DNA from 3 places in the Cohnella cellulosilytica genome. Region 3 is predicted to be linked to each of the others. Evidence: riboswitches for the same ligand, from Rfam matches in the RefSeq annotation. Region 3 holds a riboswitch; each other region holds the start of a gene.
The links. Region 3 has a riboswitch for cyclic di-GMP ahead of ACFFT4_RS22360 (PilZ domain-containing protein). Riboswitches for the same ligand answer to the same signal wherever they lie in the genome.
Positions count from the first base shown of each region.

Region 1: linked by a shared signal. The riboswitch ahead of ACFFT4_RS20240 (transglutaminase domain-containing protein) and the one ahead of ACFFT4_RS22360 (PilZ domain-containing protein) in region 3 are both predicted to bind cyclic di-GMP.
Region 2: linked by a shared signal. The riboswitch ahead of ACFFT4_RS07425 (flagellar assembly protein A) and the one ahead of ACFFT4_RS22360 (PilZ domain-containing protein) in region 3 are both predicted to bind cyclic di-GMP.

Region 1 is NZ_JBHMDN010000028.1:104,946-111,902, reverse strand. It holds gene ACFFT4_RS20245 (SdrD B-like domain-containing protein) at 1-2,472, shown strand, start outside; cyclic di-GMP riboswitch class I at 2,589-2,676, shown strand; cyclic di-GMP riboswitch class I at 2,711-2,796, shown strand; gene ACFFT4_RS20240 (transglutaminase domain-containing protein) at 2,812-3,627, shown strand; gene ACFFT4_RS20235 (class D sortase) at 3,704-4,390, opposite strand; gene ACFFT4_RS20230 (polysaccharide deacetylase family protein) at 4,631-6,082, shown strand; gene ACFFT4_RS20225 (nucleotide sugar dehydrogenase) at 6,113-6,957, shown strand, end outside.
Region 2 is NZ_JBHMDN010000010.1:296,846-303,802, forward strand. It holds gene ACFFT4_RS07420 (HD-GYP domain-containing protein) at 1-590, opposite strand, end outside; gene ACFFT4_RS07425 (flagellar assembly protein A) at 615-2,504, opposite strand; cyclic di-GMP riboswitch class I at 2,567-2,655, opposite strand; gene ACFFT4_RS07430 (branched-chain amino acid aminotransferase) at 2,778-3,848, opposite strand; gene ACFFT4_RS07435 (LysR family transcriptional regulator) at 3,971-4,864, shown strand; gene ACFFT4_RS07440 (CAP domain-containing protein) at 4,932-5,744, opposite strand; gene ACFFT4_RS07445 (amidohydrolase/deacetylase family metallohydrolase) at 5,859-6,957, shown strand, end outside.
Region 3 is NZ_JBHMDN010000032.1:42,538-49,494, forward strand. It holds gene ACFFT4_RS22350 (class I SAM-dependent methyltransferase) at 1-356, shown strand, start outside; gene ACFFT4_RS22355 (histidine kinase N-terminal 7TM domain-containing diguanylate cyclase) at 533-2,188, shown strand; cyclic di-GMP riboswitch class I at 2,272-2,358, shown strand; gene ACFFT4_RS22360 (PilZ domain-containing protein) at 2,461-3,156, shown strand; gene ACFFT4_RS22365 (dehydrogenase) at 3,226-3,537, opposite strand; gene ACFFT4_RS22370 (cupredoxin domain-containing protein) at 3,607-4,062, opposite strand; gene uptA (undecaprenyl phosphate transporter UptA) at 4,256-4,867, shown strand; gene ACFFT4_RS22380 (thioredoxin family protein) at 4,904-5,470, shown strand; gene ACFFT4_RS22385 (MBL fold metallo-hydrolase) at 5,484-6,110, shown strand; gene ACFFT4_RS22390 (CpaB family protein) at 6,294-6,957, shown strand, end outside.

The sequences.
Region 1 (6,957 bases), on a different contig from region 3:
GCGATCAATGTCGAGAAGACCATCGATAGCGTGGCGCAAGGCACATCTTCCAAAGTGGCTCCGAACAAGGAATATGTGTTGGATGGCAACGAAGTCCATTACAAAATTGAACTGAGCAACGATTCATCCGTGACCATTCATAACATCAAGTTCACAGATGAATTGGACGGAGGCAAATCCGGCTACACGTTTACCAAACTGATCTACGACGGTGAAGAGATCGCAATAAGCGGCAACACCAACAATAGACCGGATATCATTACCGACCTGGATCAACCGAGCATTGTTATTAAAAGCTTGGACAAGAACAAGAGCATCGTTCTGGAAGGCACCTACAACGTCGTGTCCGCCGACATCGACGGAACCGATCTGGTGAACAAGATCGTTGTGAACTACAACGAATCTCCTGACCCGATCGAGGACGAAGTATCGGTTCCTACTGCCGGGGTTAAGGTCGAGAAGACAGCGAGCGCGCTGCAGGTTGCTAAAGATGCTGTAAACATGATGATCGACTATATCGTCAAGATCACGAACATCGGCAGCTACGATCTGACCAATCTCAAGATTAACGACTCGAAGTTCGGATCGATCCCGAATATTCCGTCGCTGCTGGTCGGAGAGACCAAAGAAATTGTATATACCTATCTGGTAAAAGCTTCGGATCAGAGCGGGACCCGGGTTGTTAACCAAGTCGGGGTAGAACCGGACGAAGTGCCCGAGGTTACGGATGAACATGAAATTCCTGTCGTTATCGTTCCGGTAGGTTCTATTGGCAACTACGTCTGGTTTGACGAAAATGAGAATGGTCTGCAGGACGCTAGCGAGAACGGAATCAACGGAATCACAGTGAAATTGTTTAACGATACGGGAGTTCAAATCGCTCAAACATTCACTAGGGATCATGAGGGCAAAAAAGGATTTTATCTGTTCCCAGGTCTGCCGCAGGGTAATTACAAGGTGCAATTCATTATACCTGACGATTATGGCGTAACCACGGCAGAAGCAGATGGAACGGATTCGACCAATGATTCCAATACGACGGATAACGAGGGAATAACCTCTATCATTCCAATCGGCGGCTCCGATCCCGATTCCGTATGGGACGATCTTACGATTGACCTTGGACTGGTTCCGCGCGGAGAGATCGGCAACTATGTGTGGTTGGACCGCAACAGAGACGGCATTCAGAATGATGCGGATTCCGACGGAGTAAACGGTATTGAAGTGGAGCTGTACAAGGATAGCAAATCGGGAACGCCAATCGCGACTGCGATAACCCAAACCAAAGACGGAAAGCCAGGCTACTACCTGTTTGACAACCTGCTGGCCGGTACGTATTATGTGAAATTCATTGTCCCTGTTGATTACACCAAGACTACAGCAGGCGTTGGCGCCGACGACAAGGATTCCGACCCGACAGACAATGACGGTTTCACGGATCAGATTGTGATTGGCGGCGCGCCCGGATCGCCGGATTGGGTAGATCATACGATCGATCTCGGTTTGATTGCGAACGGGGCTATCGGCAACTATGTGTGGTTGGACAGCAATTCCAACGGCAAACAAGATGAAAACCAAAACTATGGCGTAAACGGAATTACGGTCAAATTGTACGATAAGGACAAAAATCCGCTTGCTGAAACAAAAACGAAATCCGACAATTCCGGAAAACCGGGCTACTACCTGTTTGATCACTTGGTAGGTGGGGATTATTACGTTGAATTCCTCATTCCAAGCCGATATAAACTGACGAAAGCAGAGGAAGCCGGAGTAGATCCCGAGCAGGATTCCAACCAACTGACCAAAGGCTTCACCGCCGTGATTACGATTGGCGATGGTGTCGGTCAAGTGTGGGAGGATCTCAGCATTGACGTTGGGTTAATCTACGTCCCAAGCTCCGGAGGAGGCTGGACGCCTGATCCGGGACCGTCGGAGACGCCGCAGCCGACGGAGGAGCCGAAGCCGACCGAGACGCCGGGGCCGACGGAAGATCCGGAGCCTTCGGAGACGCCAGGCCCGTCGGAGACCCCGGGACCTTCCGAGACTCCGCAGCCGAGCAAGCCGATCGAGAAGGTAGAAGAGAAAACGACGAACGAGAAGCCGGTCGAAGGAACAACGGAAGTTCCTAAAGGCGGCAAAGTTAAAGTCGGAGAAGAACCGAAGCATGGCACGGTTACGATCACGCCGGACGGCAAATGGAAATATACGCCGGACAAAGACTACAAAGGCAAAGATTCCTTTACCATCATCGTGATCGATTCGGAAGGCAATGAACAGGAAATTCTCGTCGAGATCGACGTGGACGATGTTCCACTCGGCGGGGTAGACGCCGGAGGCAAGGCTCCGGGCAAAGCATTGCCGAAAACCGGGGAAGACAGCCCGCTGCCGCTGCAAATCGCGGGTCTGGCGCTTATTGCTGCGGGAGTGATCTTCCTGAACCGCAAAAGAATTTCCCTTATCAAGAAAAAATAGAGAATAGAGTAAGAGATAGAGAACAGAGATAAATTCTACTAAACCTGCCAAGATTATTGGCAGGTTTTTCTTGCTTTTTCGACGGAATTTCGCTATAATTTACTTAATTAAAGCAAGCTCGATAACGGCAAACCTGTCGAAAGACAGCGACGCAAAGCTAGAGGGTCTTCCCTTCCCATGGAAGGATGATAGCCAGCTACCGAAAGACTGGGCTTTTTTTGTTTTATTCGGACAAGCTTCACGATAACGGCAAACCTGTCGAAAGGCAGGGACGCAAAGCTAAAGGGCCTTCTCTTCCGCGAGGAATGGCAGCCAGCTACCGAAAGGAGTTTGGGGTTTATGTTTAAACCTGCCAGGTTGCTGTTAACGATTTTCATTCTCTTCGCTGCGGTTCCGACTCTCGCTTTTGCAAGCGCGGGAGCGAACAAAGCGGCATTAGATACGAGCGCATTGACCAAGGGCACGATCGGCATTCGCCTGGCGAGCAAGCCGACTGTGGATATGAAAGCGAAAATATCGAAGAACGGAACCAGCTACACTTACACGCTGAACACGTCCGCGGATGGACAGATCGTATGGCTGCCGCTGCAGATGGGGAACGGGCAATACGAGGTTATGGTGCTCGAGCGAGTTACCGGCAACAAGTATCGTGTGAATCTCACGGAGAAAATCAGCGTAACCGTTAAAAATACGCCCGATGTGTTCTTGAATTCCACCTTATCGATCGCCTGGGAGAACGCGGGCAAGACGCTGGCCAAGACGAAGCAATTGACCAAGAGCGCCGCGACCGACGAACAGAAGGCGAAAGCGATCTACGAATATATCGTTCGCAATGTCAGCTACGACAAAGATTTGGCTCGCAAGATCACCTCGGATTACGTTCCCGACATCGACGGTACGCTCGCTTCGGGCAAAGCCATCTGCTACGGCTACGCCACCTTGTACGCGGCAATGCTGCGCAGCGAGGGCATTCCGGCCAAGCTGGTTATGGGAAAATCGAATTTGGTCGACGAATATCATGCGTGGAACGAGGTTTATCTGAACGGGAAATGGGTCGTCGTCGATACGACGGTGGACGCGGGGTTGAGCAAAGGCGACAAGAAAGCAGCGTTCGCGAAAAAGGCAAGCGACTATGCAGCCGCTAAATATTATTGATTAAACTTCGAAGCGTCCGGAATCGTCAAAGATTCCGGACGCTTTTTTTTTTTTTTTTTGTGTTTGCAGAGAGGCTTCAACCTTGATCTTCAACCCGTTCGGCGCGAACGATGAGGCGGTGCGTCGGATTCACGAGCGGGTCGCATGTGATTAAGGTGAGGGTGGCTTTGTCCCCGTCGTTGTCCAGCACGGACAGGTCGGTTGGAAGCACGACTTTAATGTCGGTCACTTGATAGACGAAGCTGTCGTTTCTCGTACGGATGTCGATCCGGTCGCCGATGTCCACTTCGTTAAGCCGGTTGAACATTCGTCCTTTCGTACGGGCGCGGTGGGCTGCGACGGCCGCGTTGCCGATCTCGCCAAGCGGCGCGGTTTCCGTCATGTGACCGGCTCCGACCTTCATCGTCTGCGTCGTCGCCCCTTCCAGAATCGGCAGCTTCAGCTCGATTTTATCAATTTCGATAATTCCGATCGTCCGCTCATCCATCAGCTCTTCGGGAGTTTCGGACGGCTCGGGTTCTTCCGTTCCTGTCTGCTCCAGGCCTGCGTCAAGTACATGGGAGAGCCGGCTGTACTCGCTTTGAATATCGTAAGAGCGGGCGGGCTCGACGGGTGACAAGGATTGCTCCAATTGCTGCAAAATTCGCTGCTGTTCCCGATCCTGCAAATACTCGCGAACCGTCGGGAAGGCCAGCAGGGCGAGGCCGGCTGCGATCAGAACGTAGGCGGCGATTTTCGTGACGGCTGTTCCGGTTAGTTTCATAGATTTACCATCTGCCTTTACCTGTACAGGGTGCGTTCAACCTGAAATAATAAACTATCGGGCTGAACAAAATCTGTACAACGAGGCAATAAAATTTGCGTTCCTCTCGAAAAAGTTTAGAAATTGTTCAGCAAAGCGTGGTAAAATGATGATGTCTATTTTATTGGTACTTTATACCTATTAACAATAGGTAATTTGCTTCAATTTTTGGAAACGGGATTTAAGAGAGGTTTGATTCTAATGAATAGATCTGTACATAGCCGGATTCGGAGTTGGCTGGGGATCGCGCTGCTTATTGCCATGCTCTCCGCCTTGGCGACGGGATGCGGAATGTTTGGAGAGGAGACCGACGAGCAGAAGCCTTCGCCAGAAGCATCCGTCATCGAGAAATACAGCGGACCGATGAGCAAGGTTCTGCCTTTCGTATATACGGCGAAGAAAGAGCTGTCGCTTACGTTTAACGGAATGAGCGACGACGTTACGATGGACAAGCTGCTGGACGAGCTGGACAAGTACGGCATTACGGCGACTTTTTTTCTACCGGGCATGCGCGTCGCGGAAGAGCCGGACATTGCGAAGAAAATCATAGCCAGGGGACATGAGATCGAGAACAATACGCTAAACCGTCTGGACATGTCCAAGCTCGATTACGGGCAAGTGGACAAGGAAATCCGTCTCAGCAACGAAATTATCGAGAGAGAGACGGGGATCGTTCCGCGATACGTTCGGACGCGTTCGGGCGACTATACCGACGATATCCGATTGGCCGCCGCTCACAACGAAATGGAAGCCGTAGTCGTCTACAGCCTGTTTCTTCACAATTGGCAGGCGGAGAGCGATCAGGAGAAGGAGCTGTACATCAGGAAATATATAACCCGAGGCGGGATTATTTCCATTGATGTCGAAGAGAACAGCTCGCTTATTGAAGATATCGCGTTCGCGGCGAAAGCGGCGGAAGAGGTGGGATACAGCTTCATTCCATTGGGACAGTTGATCGCGGACGGCGGAGAACGGAAGCCGTTGGAGCAAATCGAAGGCTACGACGCCGTCCGGGTCAATCCCGATTACGAGAACGCGAAATACAATTTGATCTACAATGTCGTGACGGACGAGAAAAAAATTGCCCTGACTTTCGACGACTGGGGAACCGACTATACGGTAACTAAAATATTGGATACTCTGGCCCGGTTCAATATTAAGGCAACCTTTTTCCTGCGGGCCAAAGGCACGGAGGGCAATCCGAATTTGGCAAGAGCGATGATCGAGGAAGGACACGATGTAGCGAACCATACCTACACCCACCCCGTCATTACGACGTTAACCCCCGAGCAATTGCAGAAGGATGTCGTTAAAGCCCATCAAGTGATTACGGAAGCGATTCAGCAGAAGCCGACGATGCTGTTCCGGCCGCCTACCGGGGAGATCGACGACAAGAGCGCCAAAATCGTTTCGGCGATCGGATTTCCGAACATTGCATTGTACGATGTAACGACGTTTGACTGGGATGCGAGCAACAGCGCGAAAGATATTGTGAACAAGGTGATGGAGAAGACGGATAAAGGGAGCATTATTCTGCTTCACATGCTCGATGATATTCATACGGTCGAAGCTCTTCCCACAGTCATCGAACGGTTGCAAAAATCGGGTTTCACATTCGTTAAAATGGCGGATTTAATAGGATTGCAGCAATAGACGATTCGGGACTACGGGAGAGAACGGAAAATGCAGGAAATATACGATCGGCTGTTGGATAGGACGGAGCCTATTGCCGTTGTCGGATTGGGGTATGTAGGGCTGCCGCTTGCGCTTGCCTTTGCCCGCAAAGTGAAGGTGATCGGGTTCGACCTGAACGAGAAAAAAATCGCAGGTTACCGGAACGGAATAGACGCGACCGGGGATGTCGGCCATGAAGCGGTAAGAAGCAGCACGGCATCGTTCACCTCGGATATTTCCAGGCTGGAGGAAGCGCGCTTCTATATCGTAGCCGTACCGACGCCGATTGGCAGCGGGAATGTTCCGGACTTGACCTACATCGAGAACGCCAGCCGGATCGTCGGGCGCAAGCTGAGCCGGGGCTCGATCGTAGTCTTCGAATCTACCGTATATCCCGGCGTGACCGAGGAGATTTGCGTACCGATTCTGGAGGCGGAATCCGGCTTGCGCTGCGGGGTGGATTTCAAGGTCGGCTATTCGCCGGAGCGAATCAACCCGGGAGATCAAGTTCATCGTCTGGAAAATATTACGAAAATCGTATCGGGGATGGACGAGGACACGCTTGAGACGATTGCGAGCGTATACGAGCTTGTGATCGAAGCGGGCGTATATCGGGCCGAGAGCATTAAGGTGGCGGAAGCGGCCAAAGTGATCGAGAACGCGCAGCGCGACGTCAACATCGCCTTCATGAACGAGCTGGCGATGCTGTTTAAGCAGATGAACATTTCGACGAGAGCCGTGCTGGAGGCGGCGAGGACGAAGTGGAACTTTCTCCCGTTCGAGCCCGGGCTTGTCGGAGGCCACTGCATCGGCATCGATCCCTATTATTTAACCTATAAAGCCGAAGACACCGG
Region 2 (6,957 bases), on a different contig from region 3:
GGCACCCCCTCCGAGCGTTTCAGAATTTCATAGCCGAACACCGTATGCTCCTTCACGATGCGGAACTCTTCTTCCGTCAATCTTCCGGGCTTGTTCAGAATGGCTCCGGGAACTTTGGATTTGCCGATGTCGTGAAGGAAACCCGCGATCGTCAGCTCCGTCAGCTGCGCCTCGTCGAATCCCTTGACCTTGCCGATCAGCCTCGACAAGAGCGCCACGGCTACGCTGTGGCGATAGACATATTCGTCATAGGTTTCCAGATAACGAAAGGTCTGGTTCAGATCCGGATGATTGCTAAGCTCCAGAATCAGCGGAACCACCTTGTCGCGAACCCGCGCGAACGGGATTCGGTCGGTCTGCTTCGCGAATTCGAACAGCTCCCGCACTTCCCGGATCGCGGACTCGATCAGATAAACGATCGACACCGCCTCCACGTCCTGCTCGCACAGGGTAACGCCTTGTCTCGCGAGCAGCCGAATATCGCGATCCGTCAGCACGCGCGAGACGGGAACGATCAACGTTCCGCTCTCGTTGTAGATGTTGCGGTTGACTCTTTTTCCGATGTAGGCCTTCATTTGACTCCCCAGCATGTTTATCCCACCATCTGCTTATCTTTAGGTTTGCCTCGCGTCATCCGATCCGTTATGTCTCTTCAAAGCCGGAATGTCGAACACCGTCTGCCCGATCGGTTCGAAAATATCCTTGCAATACCTTCCGACGCACACCCGCCCGGAATACATCTTCTCCACCTGCACTTTGCGCCTGGCCTTAAGCACCGATATCGCTCCGGTCTGGCCTCCGACGGTGATCGCCCGGATGCTGTCGCCGGCGTCGAGCCGCGATCCGCGGCAGATCGCCTGAGTCGCGAGGAACACGATGTTCCGGGCCGAGTACAGCTCGCAGAGCAGCACGCCGTCCCGATGAATGACGATGTCGCCGTTGGATTTCAGCTCGCTTCCCTGACATTGGTTGATGCTGATCTCCACCTGCTCCTCCTGCATTCGCGCCACCTCTCCGTGGGTGTCCTGCAGCAGCGCGAGAAAGCCTTGCACGAACTCCCGGGTCGCCGACTCGATCAGCTGCGTCGGCTTCGTGAAGATTTCCGAAATCTCTTTCAGCTTCTCGTATTCCGTCTGCCGAATGTTGCGTATGTTCGAGATGACGGATTGCAGCTCCTTGATCGCCGGAAGAATGTCCTTCATCTTCGTCTCCAGCAGCAGCTGCACGATCTGGCCGAAGCGGACCGGCTGACGCTTCGCTTCAAGCGCGCCCTCCAGCAGCCTGGACGCCTCGAGCAGCTTCTCGATCGAATCGCACAGCTGCTTCGACGTATGGTAGAGGCGATTGAACAGCACGCCGAAGTAACCCGAATACAGCCGGCTCGAAATGACGTTGCCCCGTACGTTAATGCTGCCCGTCGCCGTAATCGTGGAATTGAACACATTCCCGTATACATAGACGTTGCCCAGCGACTCGACGATCATATTGTCGGTAACGTCCCCGCAGACGATCACGTCTCCGGAGAAAACGATGTTGCCCGTCGAGATGTCCACGTTGCCCGATACGACGTACGAGGTCGAGACGTCGAACGTCTTGATTTTCCCGCCCGTAATTCGGGGCCGTCCCTGCTTGCGCGCGATCACCTGGCCTTCCGGAGTGAGCTCCACGTTCGGCTTGGCCAGAATAAACAAGTCCTTGGGAGGCGTCGGCAGCGTCACGTTGCCCAGAACGTCGTACCCGGCGGTGCCGTCCACCATCGGAATTTTGCGGGCCATCAGATCGCCCTTCTGCACGGTCGGAATCCGCAGGTGATTGCGGAAATCGATCGCGCCCTCGACCTCGAAAAACTCGCTCCGCACCTGCTGGTCGAAGTAAATTTCCAGCCTGGCGTCTTCCCCATCCGCGGGAGCTTTGCCGCTGGCCACGACGATCGGCTCGAACGTGGGCCGGAGCAGCTCCTGCTGGATGGCGGCGAACTCGATCCGCGATTTGATCGACATCGCCTCCAGCTTCGCCACCACGTCGGCGAGCTGGACGGTCTTCAGCACGATGCTCTCGTCGTCCTCCGCCCGGACGGTCACCCTCCGCTCGGGGCCGTCGTCGACAATTCTGGCCGCGTATCGCTCCGTCGCGAACAGCCGCAGATAAGCAAACAGCTTGTCCTCCGAGACGGTAATCTCGAACAGCGGCTGCTCTTCCACTTTCCAGACGATTTTGTCCGAGGCCCGTACGGGAGCTTCCCATACGACTTCCTCGTCGTTAACGAACAGCCGGACGGGGCTCATCGGATAAATGACAGCGTATTCTCCGCCGGCAGCGGGGTCCTGAACGTAGATTTGCTGGTTGCGAATCCGTATCGTTCCGTCCCGCGCGGGGCCCTGCCCGTTCCCGTCCGGCTCGCCGGACACCGACAAGGCGTCATCGTCCGCTTCCCTGCCTTCGCTGTCGATGTCCAATTGATGGATCAGCTTCTTCAGCTCGGCTTCGGATATTTGCCTCTTCAAGCTCAACACCTCTCGACAACAAAAAAGACACCTCCCGAATGGGAAGGTGCCTTAACGCTCCATTCGGCGGCCTGGCAGCCATTGAACTGGGGAGTTCTTTAGGCCCATAGCTTTGCGTCCCCTTCTTTCGAAGGGTTTGCCTTTTCGTGTGTGCGTCTCCTCGATGTATATTTAACTAGAACAAATGAATATCTCCGCCTATTTACGTCACGCTTCGATATCAATTATAAGTCTATAGTCGCAACAATTTCAAGAGATTTATCGCGTGCCGGCCTATTCCAGCTTCACGACCCACCCGAACGGATCCTCGATCGCGCCTCTTTGGATGCCGGTCATGAAGTCGTACACTCTGGCCGACAGAGGCCCCGTCCGTCCCCCGTTCAGCGTCAGCTTGTCGCCCTGCCAGTTCAGTTCCCCGATCGGAGAAATGACGGCGGCCGTTCCGGTGCCGAACGCTTCCTCCAATGTCCCTTTCCGATACGCCTCGACCAGCTCGTCGATCGAAATCGTTCTCTCCTCGACTTCCACGCCCCAATGCTTCAGCACCTGGATAACGGAATCCCGCGTAACGCCGTCCAGAATGCTTCCGTTCAGCGCCGGCGTGACGACCTTGCCGGCGACTTTGAAGAAGACGTTCATGCTGCCGACCTCTTCGATATATTTGCGGTGCACGCCGTCCAGCCAGAGCACTTGGGAATAGCCTTTGCCGGAGGCTTCCTCCTGAGCTTTAAGTCCCGCCGCATAGTTGCCGCCGGTCTTGGCGTTCCCCACCCCGCCGGTAACCGCGCGCACATATTCCGACTCCACGTAGATGGTGACCGGGTTGATGCCTTCCGCGTAATACGAGCCTACCGGGGACAGAATGATCATGAAATAGTAGCTTTCCGACGGGGATACGCCCAGCGTCGCCTGCGTCGAGACGACGAAGGGACGAATGTACAGCGACGTGCCTTCGTCGGTCGGAATCCAGTCCTCGTCGACCTTGAGCAGCTGCTTCAGAGCGGCCATCGCCAGATCCTCGTCGATCGGCGGAATGCTCAGACGGGCGTTGGAGCGGTTAAGCCGCTGCAGATTTTTGAAGGGACGGAAGAGCAGCACCGGTCCTCCCGGCGTCTTGTAAGCCTTCATGCCCTCGAAGACGGTCTGGCCGTAATGGAACACCTTGGCGGCCGGGTCCAGCGAGATCGGCTGATAAGGAACGACGCGGGGATCGTGCCATCCTTGGCCCGAATTGTACTCCATAATAAACATGTGGTCCGTAAAATGCTTGCCGAAAACGAGCGTCGAAGCGTCCGGCTTCGCCTTGGATGCGGTCGTCCGTTCTACCGGGATTGCGTGTGCCATGTCCGAATAGTCTCCTCCTTGATTGAACGCGCTTTATAATTGAATGATACCAGAGTGCGATGTATATTGATAATATCTGTTTTATCGGTGATGCATACCTTTAGAGTATGGGAGGAATCGAGATGGACATGCGGCAGCTCCGGTATTTTCTGGCGATCGCGCACGAGGGTCAGATTACCCGCGCGGCCAAGCAGCTGAACATGGAACAGCCCCCGCTCAGCCGCCAGCTCAAGCTGATCGAGCAGGAGCTCGGCGTCGTGCTGTTCGACCGCAACGGCAAGCGGCTGCAGCTCACCCAGGCGGGCGAAATGTTAAGGGACAGAGCGCTGGTCCTGATGAAGCAATTCGAGGATACGATAACCTACGTGCAGGAGCTGGGAGAAGGCGTGCAGGGCGTTCTGTCAATCGGAGCCGTCGTCTCCTGCGTCTCCCTGCTCCCTCCTGTTCTGCGCAAATTTACCGAGAAATATCCGCAGGTGACCTTCAAAATCCAGGAAGGAGACCACTTCCTGCTCGGAGAGCTGCTGGAGAACCGCGATCTCGAATTTATCGTCACCCGTCTCCCGTTCCAATCCGATTTTCAGTCGCAGCATTATTCCGTTCTCCCGCTGCCCTCCGACCCGTTCGTCGCCCTGCTTCCGAGCGAATGGTGTCCTCCCGGCCAACGTGCGATGACGATGGAGGAGCTGGCGGGCTTCCCTTTTCTAACCTTGAAAACGGACCGGACCACGGGGATGCACCTGCAGGTGTTCCACGAATTCAAGCGATTCGGCCTGGAGCCCCGGATCGTCAGCGAGTGCTCCAGCGTGGCCATCGCCATTTCGCTCGTCGCCGCCGGAATCGGCGCGGCCGTCCTGCCGAATTCGGTCATGCGCTCGTTCGCGCCCCCGAGCATTGCGAAAGTCGCGATCGCGGACGCCCATTTCCACAGCGAGATCGGCGTAGTGTGGCTCCGCGACCGCCATCTCTCGAAGAGCGCGAGGCATTTGATGGAAATGCTGGTGGAGCAGATCTGATCGGCAAGCGCAGAGAAAGGATGCCCCGACCTTCCCGGTCTGGCGGACACCCCCTCTAGCGCTTCGTTTATTTGGCTACGAATTGCTGCGTCCAGCAAGGCTGGCCGTTATTCGCGGTATACCCGACGCCCATATGCGTATAGGACGAATTCATAATATTGGCGCGGTGTCCCGGCGAATCCATCCAGGCCTGGACGACCTGCTGGGGCGTCGGCTGCCCTTTGGCGATATTTTCTCCCGCGGACTGGTACTGCACGCCGAAATTGCGCATCATGGCGAACGGATCTCCGTAAGTCGGGGAAGTGTGCGAGAAGTAATTGTTTTTCGCCATGTCTTCCGACTTGGCTCTCGCCGAGCGGTTCAAGCTCGTGTAATCGCCGGAGAACGGCTGCAGTCCGGCCTTCTGACGCTCCGCGTTGGTCAGGTTCAGCACGTCGAGCTCGTAACCGGTCATCGATTCGTTGGAAGGGATCGTCACTTCCTTGTCGTTCGGAAGCGGTTCGTTCACCCCGCCCCCCGGGGAGCCCGTCCCGTTCTGAGGGTCGGCCGTCCGGCCTCGATCGGGATTCTGCGCCTCTTGGCCCTGCCCGCCCGGAGCCGGGTTTCCTCCGCCGTACCCGCCGCCAATGAGCCTGGACAAGTCGGGATTCTCCCGCAGAAGATCTCCGATGCTCACATGGTAACGATCGGCGATCTCCTGTGCCGACTCGTTGTTCTTCACGACGTATTTGTTGCCCGGAACCTCCGTATCGGTCGCGCTCACCTGAAGCTTCGTCTGCTTCCTGGCCTGCTGCTTCATCTGCTGCTGCTTTCCTTCGGAAGCGTGGTTGCCGCATGCGGCGAGCAGGGCGATGCATACGAGGATAACCCATCTTTTCATCCCGATTAAGACCTCCTTTATATCGCTTGTCCCTTTTACGGTTCCCGAAGCGCGGGCAAACCATCCGACCGCTTTTTCTGTTGACCAAACAAACATTATAACGTTATATTGTCTATGACGACTTTACTTCCAAACAGAAATCGGGTGATCGCTTTGCAGAGGCTGGTATGGCGAAATCTCAGACGGCCGGACGAATCGCTGGTCGATATTGCCGTGGAGAACGGCATCATCGCGGAGATTTCGCCGGCTGGAACGCGCGGGGAGCCCGGAGAAGGGACCGACTGCGAAGGTCGGCTGTACGTCTCGAGCGGCTGGATCGACCTGCACGTCCATGCCTTCCCGGAATTCGAGCCTTACGGCGACGAGATCGACGAGATCGGCGTCAAACAGGGTGTCGCCGTCGTCGTGGATGCCGGGAGCTGCGGAGCCGACCGGATCGGAGAGCTGCTCTCCGCCGGGAAGAACGCCGCTACCCGTCTGTTCGCGTTCCTGAACATTTCGCGAATCGGCTTATCCAGAATCGACGAGCTGTCAAGGCTGGAATGGATCGATCCGGCTCTGGCCGCCCGCGCCGCTTCCGAGCATCCGGACTCTATCGTCGGCTTTAAGGCGAGAATCAGCCGCAGCGTCGTCGGGAGCAGCGGACTGATCCCGTTGCAGATGGCGCGCAAGCTGTCCGACGATACGGGATTGCCGCTCATGGTGCACATCGGCTCGGGACCGCCGGACATTCGGGAGATCGTTCCCCTCCTGTCGGACGGGGACGTCCTTACGCATTGTTTTCACGGGAAGAAGAACGGACTGTTCGACGAAGCCGGACAGCCGCTCGGCGTGCTGCGGGACGCGCTGAAGCGGGGCGTGCGTCTGGACGTCGGGCACGGCACGGCCAGCTTCTCGTTCCGGACGGCCGAGGCCGCAGGAAGAGCCGGAATTCGTCCGCATACGATCAGCACCGATATCTATCGCGGCAATCGGAGCAACGGGCCGGTCTACAGTCTGGCGAACGTGATGACGAAATTCCTTCATTTGGGCTATTCGCTGGAGGAGGTGGTCTCCTCCGTCACGGATCGCGCCGCGAGCTGGCTCGGGAAGCCCGAGCTGGGGAGAATCCGGGTCGGCGATCCGGCGAATCTGACTCTGTTCTCGATCGAGAACGGCCGAACGACGCTGATCGATTCCGAAGGAGAAGAGCGAATCGCGCATACGAGAATCG
Region 3 (6,957 bases):
TGCTGAAGGCGATCGGCTGGGGGGCGAGCGTCATTTTGTCCGTTCCTTGCTGTCAGCACGAGCTGTTTCGTCAAATCTCCCAGCCCGTTCTGCAGCCGCTGCTTAAGCACGGCATTTTGAAAGAGCGGTTCGCGGCGCTCGCGACGGATGCGATTCGGGCGAATTTGCTGGAGCTGGCCGGCTACAGAACGCAAATGCTGGAGTTTATCGATCTGGAGCATACGCCTAAAAATTTGCTGATCCGCGCGGTCAAGAGCCGCGGCAGCTCCCCTGCCAGTATCGAAAATCTTCGCGCCGAATACGAGCGTTTTCGCGATTTTTTGTCCGTTTCACCCTTTATGGAGCGGGAAAACTGATTATTAAGACCGGGGTCTTATAAAAATAAGTAAAAAAGTCCTTGAAAATATACGAAAAATAACTAGAATGAAGTCTTTCGGCGGATATCTGGTTGTCGGAAAAAGCGGCGATATGGTAAAATCAAACATGCCTGCCGCATTTTTTTATTCAGCCCTTTTATGAAAAGGTGAATGCCTTGGGAATCCAATGGATCGATTTTATCCTTTTTTTGATGCTTTTTCTGCTATTCATCGGCGTTATCGCCGTTAACAGAATTACGACGACGCATAAAGTGTATTTGGCTTTTCATTTTATCATGATGCTGTGGCCGCTCGGACAGTTCGCGGTCAAGCTGACGGATTTTCCCAACGTTCAACTGTTTTTCATCAATTTATCCTTCGTGGCCTTGGGAATGCTTGGCCCGGGGTGGTTATTCTTCGTTTTTTTCCTCGCGAATCGAACGACCCAGTTGAAAGGGAGCCGGGTTCTGCTGTATATTGGCCCGGCGGTCGTCTGCATCGCGGCGGCGATGTGGAACCCGGGCAAGCTGTTCATGGCCCCGGTCGTCGACGGCTATACCGAACGGGAATACGGCCCGCTGCTGTGGCTGCTCGTCCTCGTTCAATTCGCTTACCTTTTCGTCGCCCTGCTGAATATGTTTCACGCTCTGAGGAGCGTAACGTCCGTGAATCAGCGCAAGCAGCTTGCAACCGCTTTAATCGGCATGTTCGTACTGACGGGGCTCGGGCTGCTCGACGTATTCGTGAACGTATTGCTGGTCGAGTGGCTGCCGGTCGTTCCGGGCCTGCTCTCGATGGGCATTTTACTGTCGGATCTCTGCTTCGTCATCGCGATTTATCGGTTTGGCATGCTGGATATTTTGAGCATGGCCCAACGGGATATTTTCGAGCATATGACCACCGGCGTTATCGTCGTGGACGAGAACGGCAAAGTGCTGGAAGTGAACCGGGGCGCTTCGCCGCTCGTGCAAGTCGCCAAAGGCGAGACGTTCGAGATGGAGAAGTTTCTGGGCCCTTTGCAGGTGCAGGGGGAAGTCTACGAATTTCTGTACCGCTACAATCATCATCCCCAAGAGAAGCTGCAGATGGAATTTTCGCTTCAGGACTCGTCGGGCAGGCACGTGTCGATTCAAATATCGCCCGTCCTGGACAGCCGCAGAACGCTGCTCGGGCGGATTATTACCTTCCACGACGTCTCGGAGCTGCGCAAGCTGGTCGTGGAGATGAATCGCAAAAACGAGGCGCTGCACGAGCGAAACCTGGAATTGATCACGATACAGGAAGAATTGTTCCGCGTGAACCAGAAGCTGGAGCAGATGGCCGTCACCGACGGGCTGACCGGGTGCTTCAACCGCAGGTATCTGATGCAGCAATTGGAGCACGAAGTGCTGCTGAACATGAGGTATCAAATTCCGTTCGCCATTTTCTTGTTCGATATCGATTACTTTAAGCAAATTAACGATAAATACGGCCATCTTGTCGGCGACGAGGTGCTTCGCAGCACGGCGGAGATCGTTCGTTCGATGCTGCGGCGGACGGATATTCTGGCAAGATACGGAGGAGAGGAGTTCACCGTCTACCTGCCCCATACGAACCGGGAGCAGGCGGAGCTGCTGGCGGAGCGAATCATGCTCGCCGTCGGGGAGAACCAGGTGCAGGCCGGACCGGATAAAGTGGGCGTCACGATCAGCATGGGCGTGCTGTCCGAATCCAGCGACAACTTGAAATTCACCGATCCCAAGGAATATTTGCGAGAGGTATTCTCCAGCGCGGACGCCGCTCTGTACAAGGCCAAAAATGAAGGCCGCAACCGCGTCGTCATGGTGCGCTGACCGGGGCGGGGCTTGGCGGAGACGCAAAAAACATATGACGGAAAGTTAGCGAATATGGTACAATTATTCCAGCGGAAAACGGATTGCGATAAACGCAAACTTGCTGAAAAGCAAGGACGCAAAGCCACAGGGTCTAATGTCCAGCGGACGATGACAGCCTGGCTGCCGATAATCCTACAGGGATGATTCAGGCGAAACGGGCTGCTCCGATAGAGTTGCCTGTTTTTTTATATCCGACTTAAGCAAAATGGCGGGAAGGTGGTTGCGCGGAGATGTCGCATACCGAAGACAATAGAGCCGCATTAACCGAACTGGACAGAGATTTGCTGCCCTTAAACGTGCTTCTGCACTGTCGGACCGTCGTAGAAGGAAAAAATTTCGTCACGACCGGCGTCATGACCCATGTGGAAGGAGAATTGTTCGAGGTCGAGCTTCCCGAATTCGAGCAATTCGAGCTGGGAGAGCCGGTAAAGATGACCGTATATTCGCCGGCGGGAATCCAGTCGATGTCGTCCATCGTGTTCGCGAAATACGAAGGGGCCATCGCGATTCTCCAGCCCCCCGAGCTGCAGAAAAGATTCAAGGAAAGGCGGGAGTACCCCCGGGTCGAAATCGAGGGGAACGCCTTGGTCGTCCGCGTCCTGGGCGATTCCGGGGCGGGACGGGAACTCCAGAACTCGGAAAGCCTTACGATTCACGATATCAGCATATCCGGAATCAGCTTTTCCGGTCCGGACGCGCCGCATTTCGCCGCAAAGTCGAGGCTGAGAGCGACGATCGAAATCGGGATCACCTTCGACTGCGAGCTGGAAATCGTGCGCAGGGAAAGGCAGGAGGACCGGATCTATTGCGGGGCCAAAATGCACGTGCTCGAGCCCGAGATGCTGCGCCCGCTGCGCGCGCTTATCTTGCGCCAGCAGGTTCAGAAAAACGCCGACGCCCGCCGCGCCCTGGGCAAGAAACGTTAATATTATCGGGAGAACGCCAAGAACAAGGGTTGGACCAGCCGCTAACGGCGTCCAACCCTTGTTGTCGATTCAACCGCCGAACGCGTCCCGGAAAGCTTGCGTCAGCTTGACGCGATCGACGTCCCACAGCTCCGCGATGTCGGCGCTGACCTCCTCGTCCCACCAATCGGCAAGCTTCTTGCGGTTGCTTTTATTTTCCGAGATCCACATCAGATTGCCGATCACCCGCTTGAAATACAGCTCCTCGGCCTCCCGGACGAGCGGGGCGGGGATGTGCCGCTTCAGCCTTTTGACGGTCCGGTACAGCTCGTTCGAGCATGCCCGGCGGATGCTGCGCGGCGAAGGCAGCGGGGAGGCATGTTTTTCCTGAAACATTTTCATCGGCTACGCCTGCCTTTCTCTCCCATACCCTATGCAGGAGAAAAAGGGGCGGTTACCGCGAGCGCGAAGTTATTGGACGACGAGATAGCCGACCATCGGTCCGCCGCTTTTCGGATCGGAATGCGTCTGGCAGACGATGGTGTAGATGCCGGCTTCCTTCGGAGTGAAATTGACGACGGTCGTTTTGCCTTTGCTGATGGTGCCCTTGATGTCGAAGCCTTCGATGACGAACGGATGGGACTGGCCGTTGATGCCGGTAATGCGCAGCTCGACGGGCACGCCTTTTTTGGCGACGACGGTGCCGGGGTAGAACAGGTAGGTTTCCAGCTTTTTGCCGTTGTCTCCCTGAGCCGTGAATTCTCCTGTCGTCAAATACAGAATCTGCTTGGCCGTCTCGTCGCCCGCAGGCGCGATGGCGGGTTTGGATTGCTGCCAACCGATATACGCGCCGGCCAAAATGACGAGCGCCGCGATAATGGCGTACAGCTGGATTTTCTTGCGGTTAAGGATGACGATTTTATTCATGCCGCTCTCTCCTCTTCAACTTTGTCCACCTACTCGAAGTCTATGCCGGGGCCCGTCCGCTCATGACAAGCCTGCAACGATTTTGCGGGAACGCCGTATAACTGGAAGGCGGCTGCGGGGCTGTGCTAGAATGAAGACGGTTGTCCGAGGAGCGGAAGGATTTAACAATGGGGAAGAAAGCGGGTTGGAAACGATGATGGACACGCTGCACGAATGGTTGGCGCAATTGCTGGCCTGGGTCGAGAGCTTGGGGTATTGGGGCATTATTATCGGTTTGGCGATCGAAGTGATTCCGAGCGAGATCGTATTGGGGTATGCCGGCTATCTGGTCTATCAGGACATTATTTCTTTCCCGGTTGCCGTCGTCTGCGGAACGATCGGCGCCATTTTGCAGCAGTGGCTGCTCTACGCGATCGGCCGCTACGGGGGGAGGCCGTTCCTGAACCGGTTCGGCAAGTATTTGCACTTGAAGTCCAAGCATATCGATCTGGCGGAAAAATGGTTCGAGAAATACGGGCCGATTATCGTATTTACGGGGCGGTTCGTGCCGGTCATGCGCCAGGTCGTATCGATTCCCGCGGGGATGGCGCGCATGAATCTGTGGAAATTCACCTGGCTGACGATTCTGGCTTCCATTCCGTGGTCGATCCTGTTCGTATGGCTGGGGTCTTCGCTCGGCGAGAACTGGGAGAAGATCGACGAGAAGGCGGCTCCTTACGTGCAGCCCGTTATTCTGATCGCCATCGCGCTGCTTGTGGTCTTTTTTCTCGTCCAATATTTGCGTAAAAGAGGCAAAAGCATCTAAAATAAAGATACTACGGAACGAGAGGAGTTTATTCGAATGAGCCAACTGATCGCCAGCAAATTACATAAGGGGTTGTCCCCCAGCCAATTTATCGAAGGTATGACGAAAAATCGGGAGACGTTCGAGTCCTGGCTGGAACGGTTCGAATGGCATACGGCCGAGCTGGAGGAATTTTACGAGTCGCTCAACAACCGCGACGACCTGCGCTGCATGATTTTGGCGGCGGACTGGTGCGGCGACGTCGTGCGCAACGTTCCGGTCGTATTCAAAGCGATGGAGAAAGCGGGCATCCCGACAGAGGTGCTGATCATGGAGGAAAACCTCGACTTGATGGATCAGCATTTGACGATGGGCGGCCGTGCCATCCCGGTCGTGCTGTTCATCGACACCGGCGGTCATCTGCTCGGCAAGTGGGGCGCGCGTCCGAAATACGTGCAGGAACCGATGAATAAATTCAAGGCGGAAAATACGGACCGCGAAGCGCCGGATTACCAGGAGAAGCTGAACGCGGCGAGACAGGAAATCGGACGCCGCTACGGAGAAGACAACGCCTATCAGAAGGTCATTCTGGAGGAAATCCGCGACGTTCTGTCCGGAGTGTGAGGAACGCCGCACGATGCTGACTTTTCAAAGATTCGCGCTTGGAGCGCTGCAGACGAACGCCTACGTCGTCATTAACGAAGATAGAACGCACGCAGTAATCATCGACCCCGGAACGGCTGACGGAGCGCTGATGCGCAAGCTGGACGGTCTGAAGGTCGAAGCGATTTTGCTGACGCATGCTCATTTCGATCATATCGGCGGGGTAGGGGAGCTGCGCAAAAAATACGGCTGCCCGGTCTATCTGCATCCCGCCGAGCGGGATTGGCTGACCGACGCGGGGAAGAACGGCTCGGCGCGCTGGGCCGACGTTACTCCGCCGATCGTAACGGAGCCGGCCGAGCACGCCCTGGCCGACGGCCAGAAGCTGGAGCTGATCGGGACGACCTTCGAGGTAAGGCATACGCCGGGCCATTCGCCGGGCAGCGTCGGCTTCCTCGTCGGCGACCTGCTGTTCGCGGGCGACGCGCTGTTCCGGCGGTCCATCGGGCGGACCGACCTGCCGGGCGGCAGCCAGGAGCAGCTATCCCGTTCGATCAGGGAGAAGCTGTATACGCTGCCCGACGACACGCTCGTTCTGCCGGGACACGGACCGGAGACGACGATCGGAGAAGAACGCCGCGAAAATCCTTACGTGCGTTAGTTTGGGAACGCTGCTAGAAATTGTTATAAAAGGTCTTTACAAGTGGGCCTGGGATTTGATATATTTAGCCTAGTTAAATTAGATATGCGAGACGAACGTACGCTGCGAAGAACGCATGCGATGGAGGTAACCCCTCTATCCTTGCGTTCTTTTTTTATCTTCCGGAGGAGATGAGGTGCTGGCATGAACAGGAGAAAACAAGCCGCGATCAGTCTGACGGCCGCGCTGCTGTCGGGGGTGTTCGTCTACGGCGTGTACTTGCTGCAGCTCAGGCAAATCGAGCTGCAGGAGATGGCGGAGGTTGTCGTTCCGAAGCAGTTTATCGCGACAGGAACGAGACTGGAGGAGGGGCTTCTGACGACGATCGCGATCCCGCGGTCGGCGATGTCGCCGGAGATGGTGACCGACCTGGCGGAAGCGGTAGGCTTGGAGACGTCAATGCCGCTCGGCGGCCGCGAACCGCTGCTGCGCTGGAAAGTCGACAAATACCGGCTGCTGCCCAAGGCCGGACAATCGACGTTCCAGATTCCGCGGGAGTACGTGAAGTCGATCTCCAGCGGCATTCGCGCGGGCGACGAAGCTGTTGTATATCTGTCGGGAGAGGAGATGGAGCCGCGCAGGCTGTTCCCCGAAGCTGTAGCGGTCGCGGGGGTGAAGACCGCCGCGAATCTGGAGATCGATAATCCGAAAAATTCGAACCTGCTGTCGATGGCCAACGGCGACAAGGAAGGCATGTACGCCTCCCGGCGCGACGCCAACGGCACGATCGACGCGATCAATTTGAATTTGACGGAGGAGCAGTGGCTGCGGCTCGACGCCGCCTGCAAGGGCGGAAACGCCAAGCTGG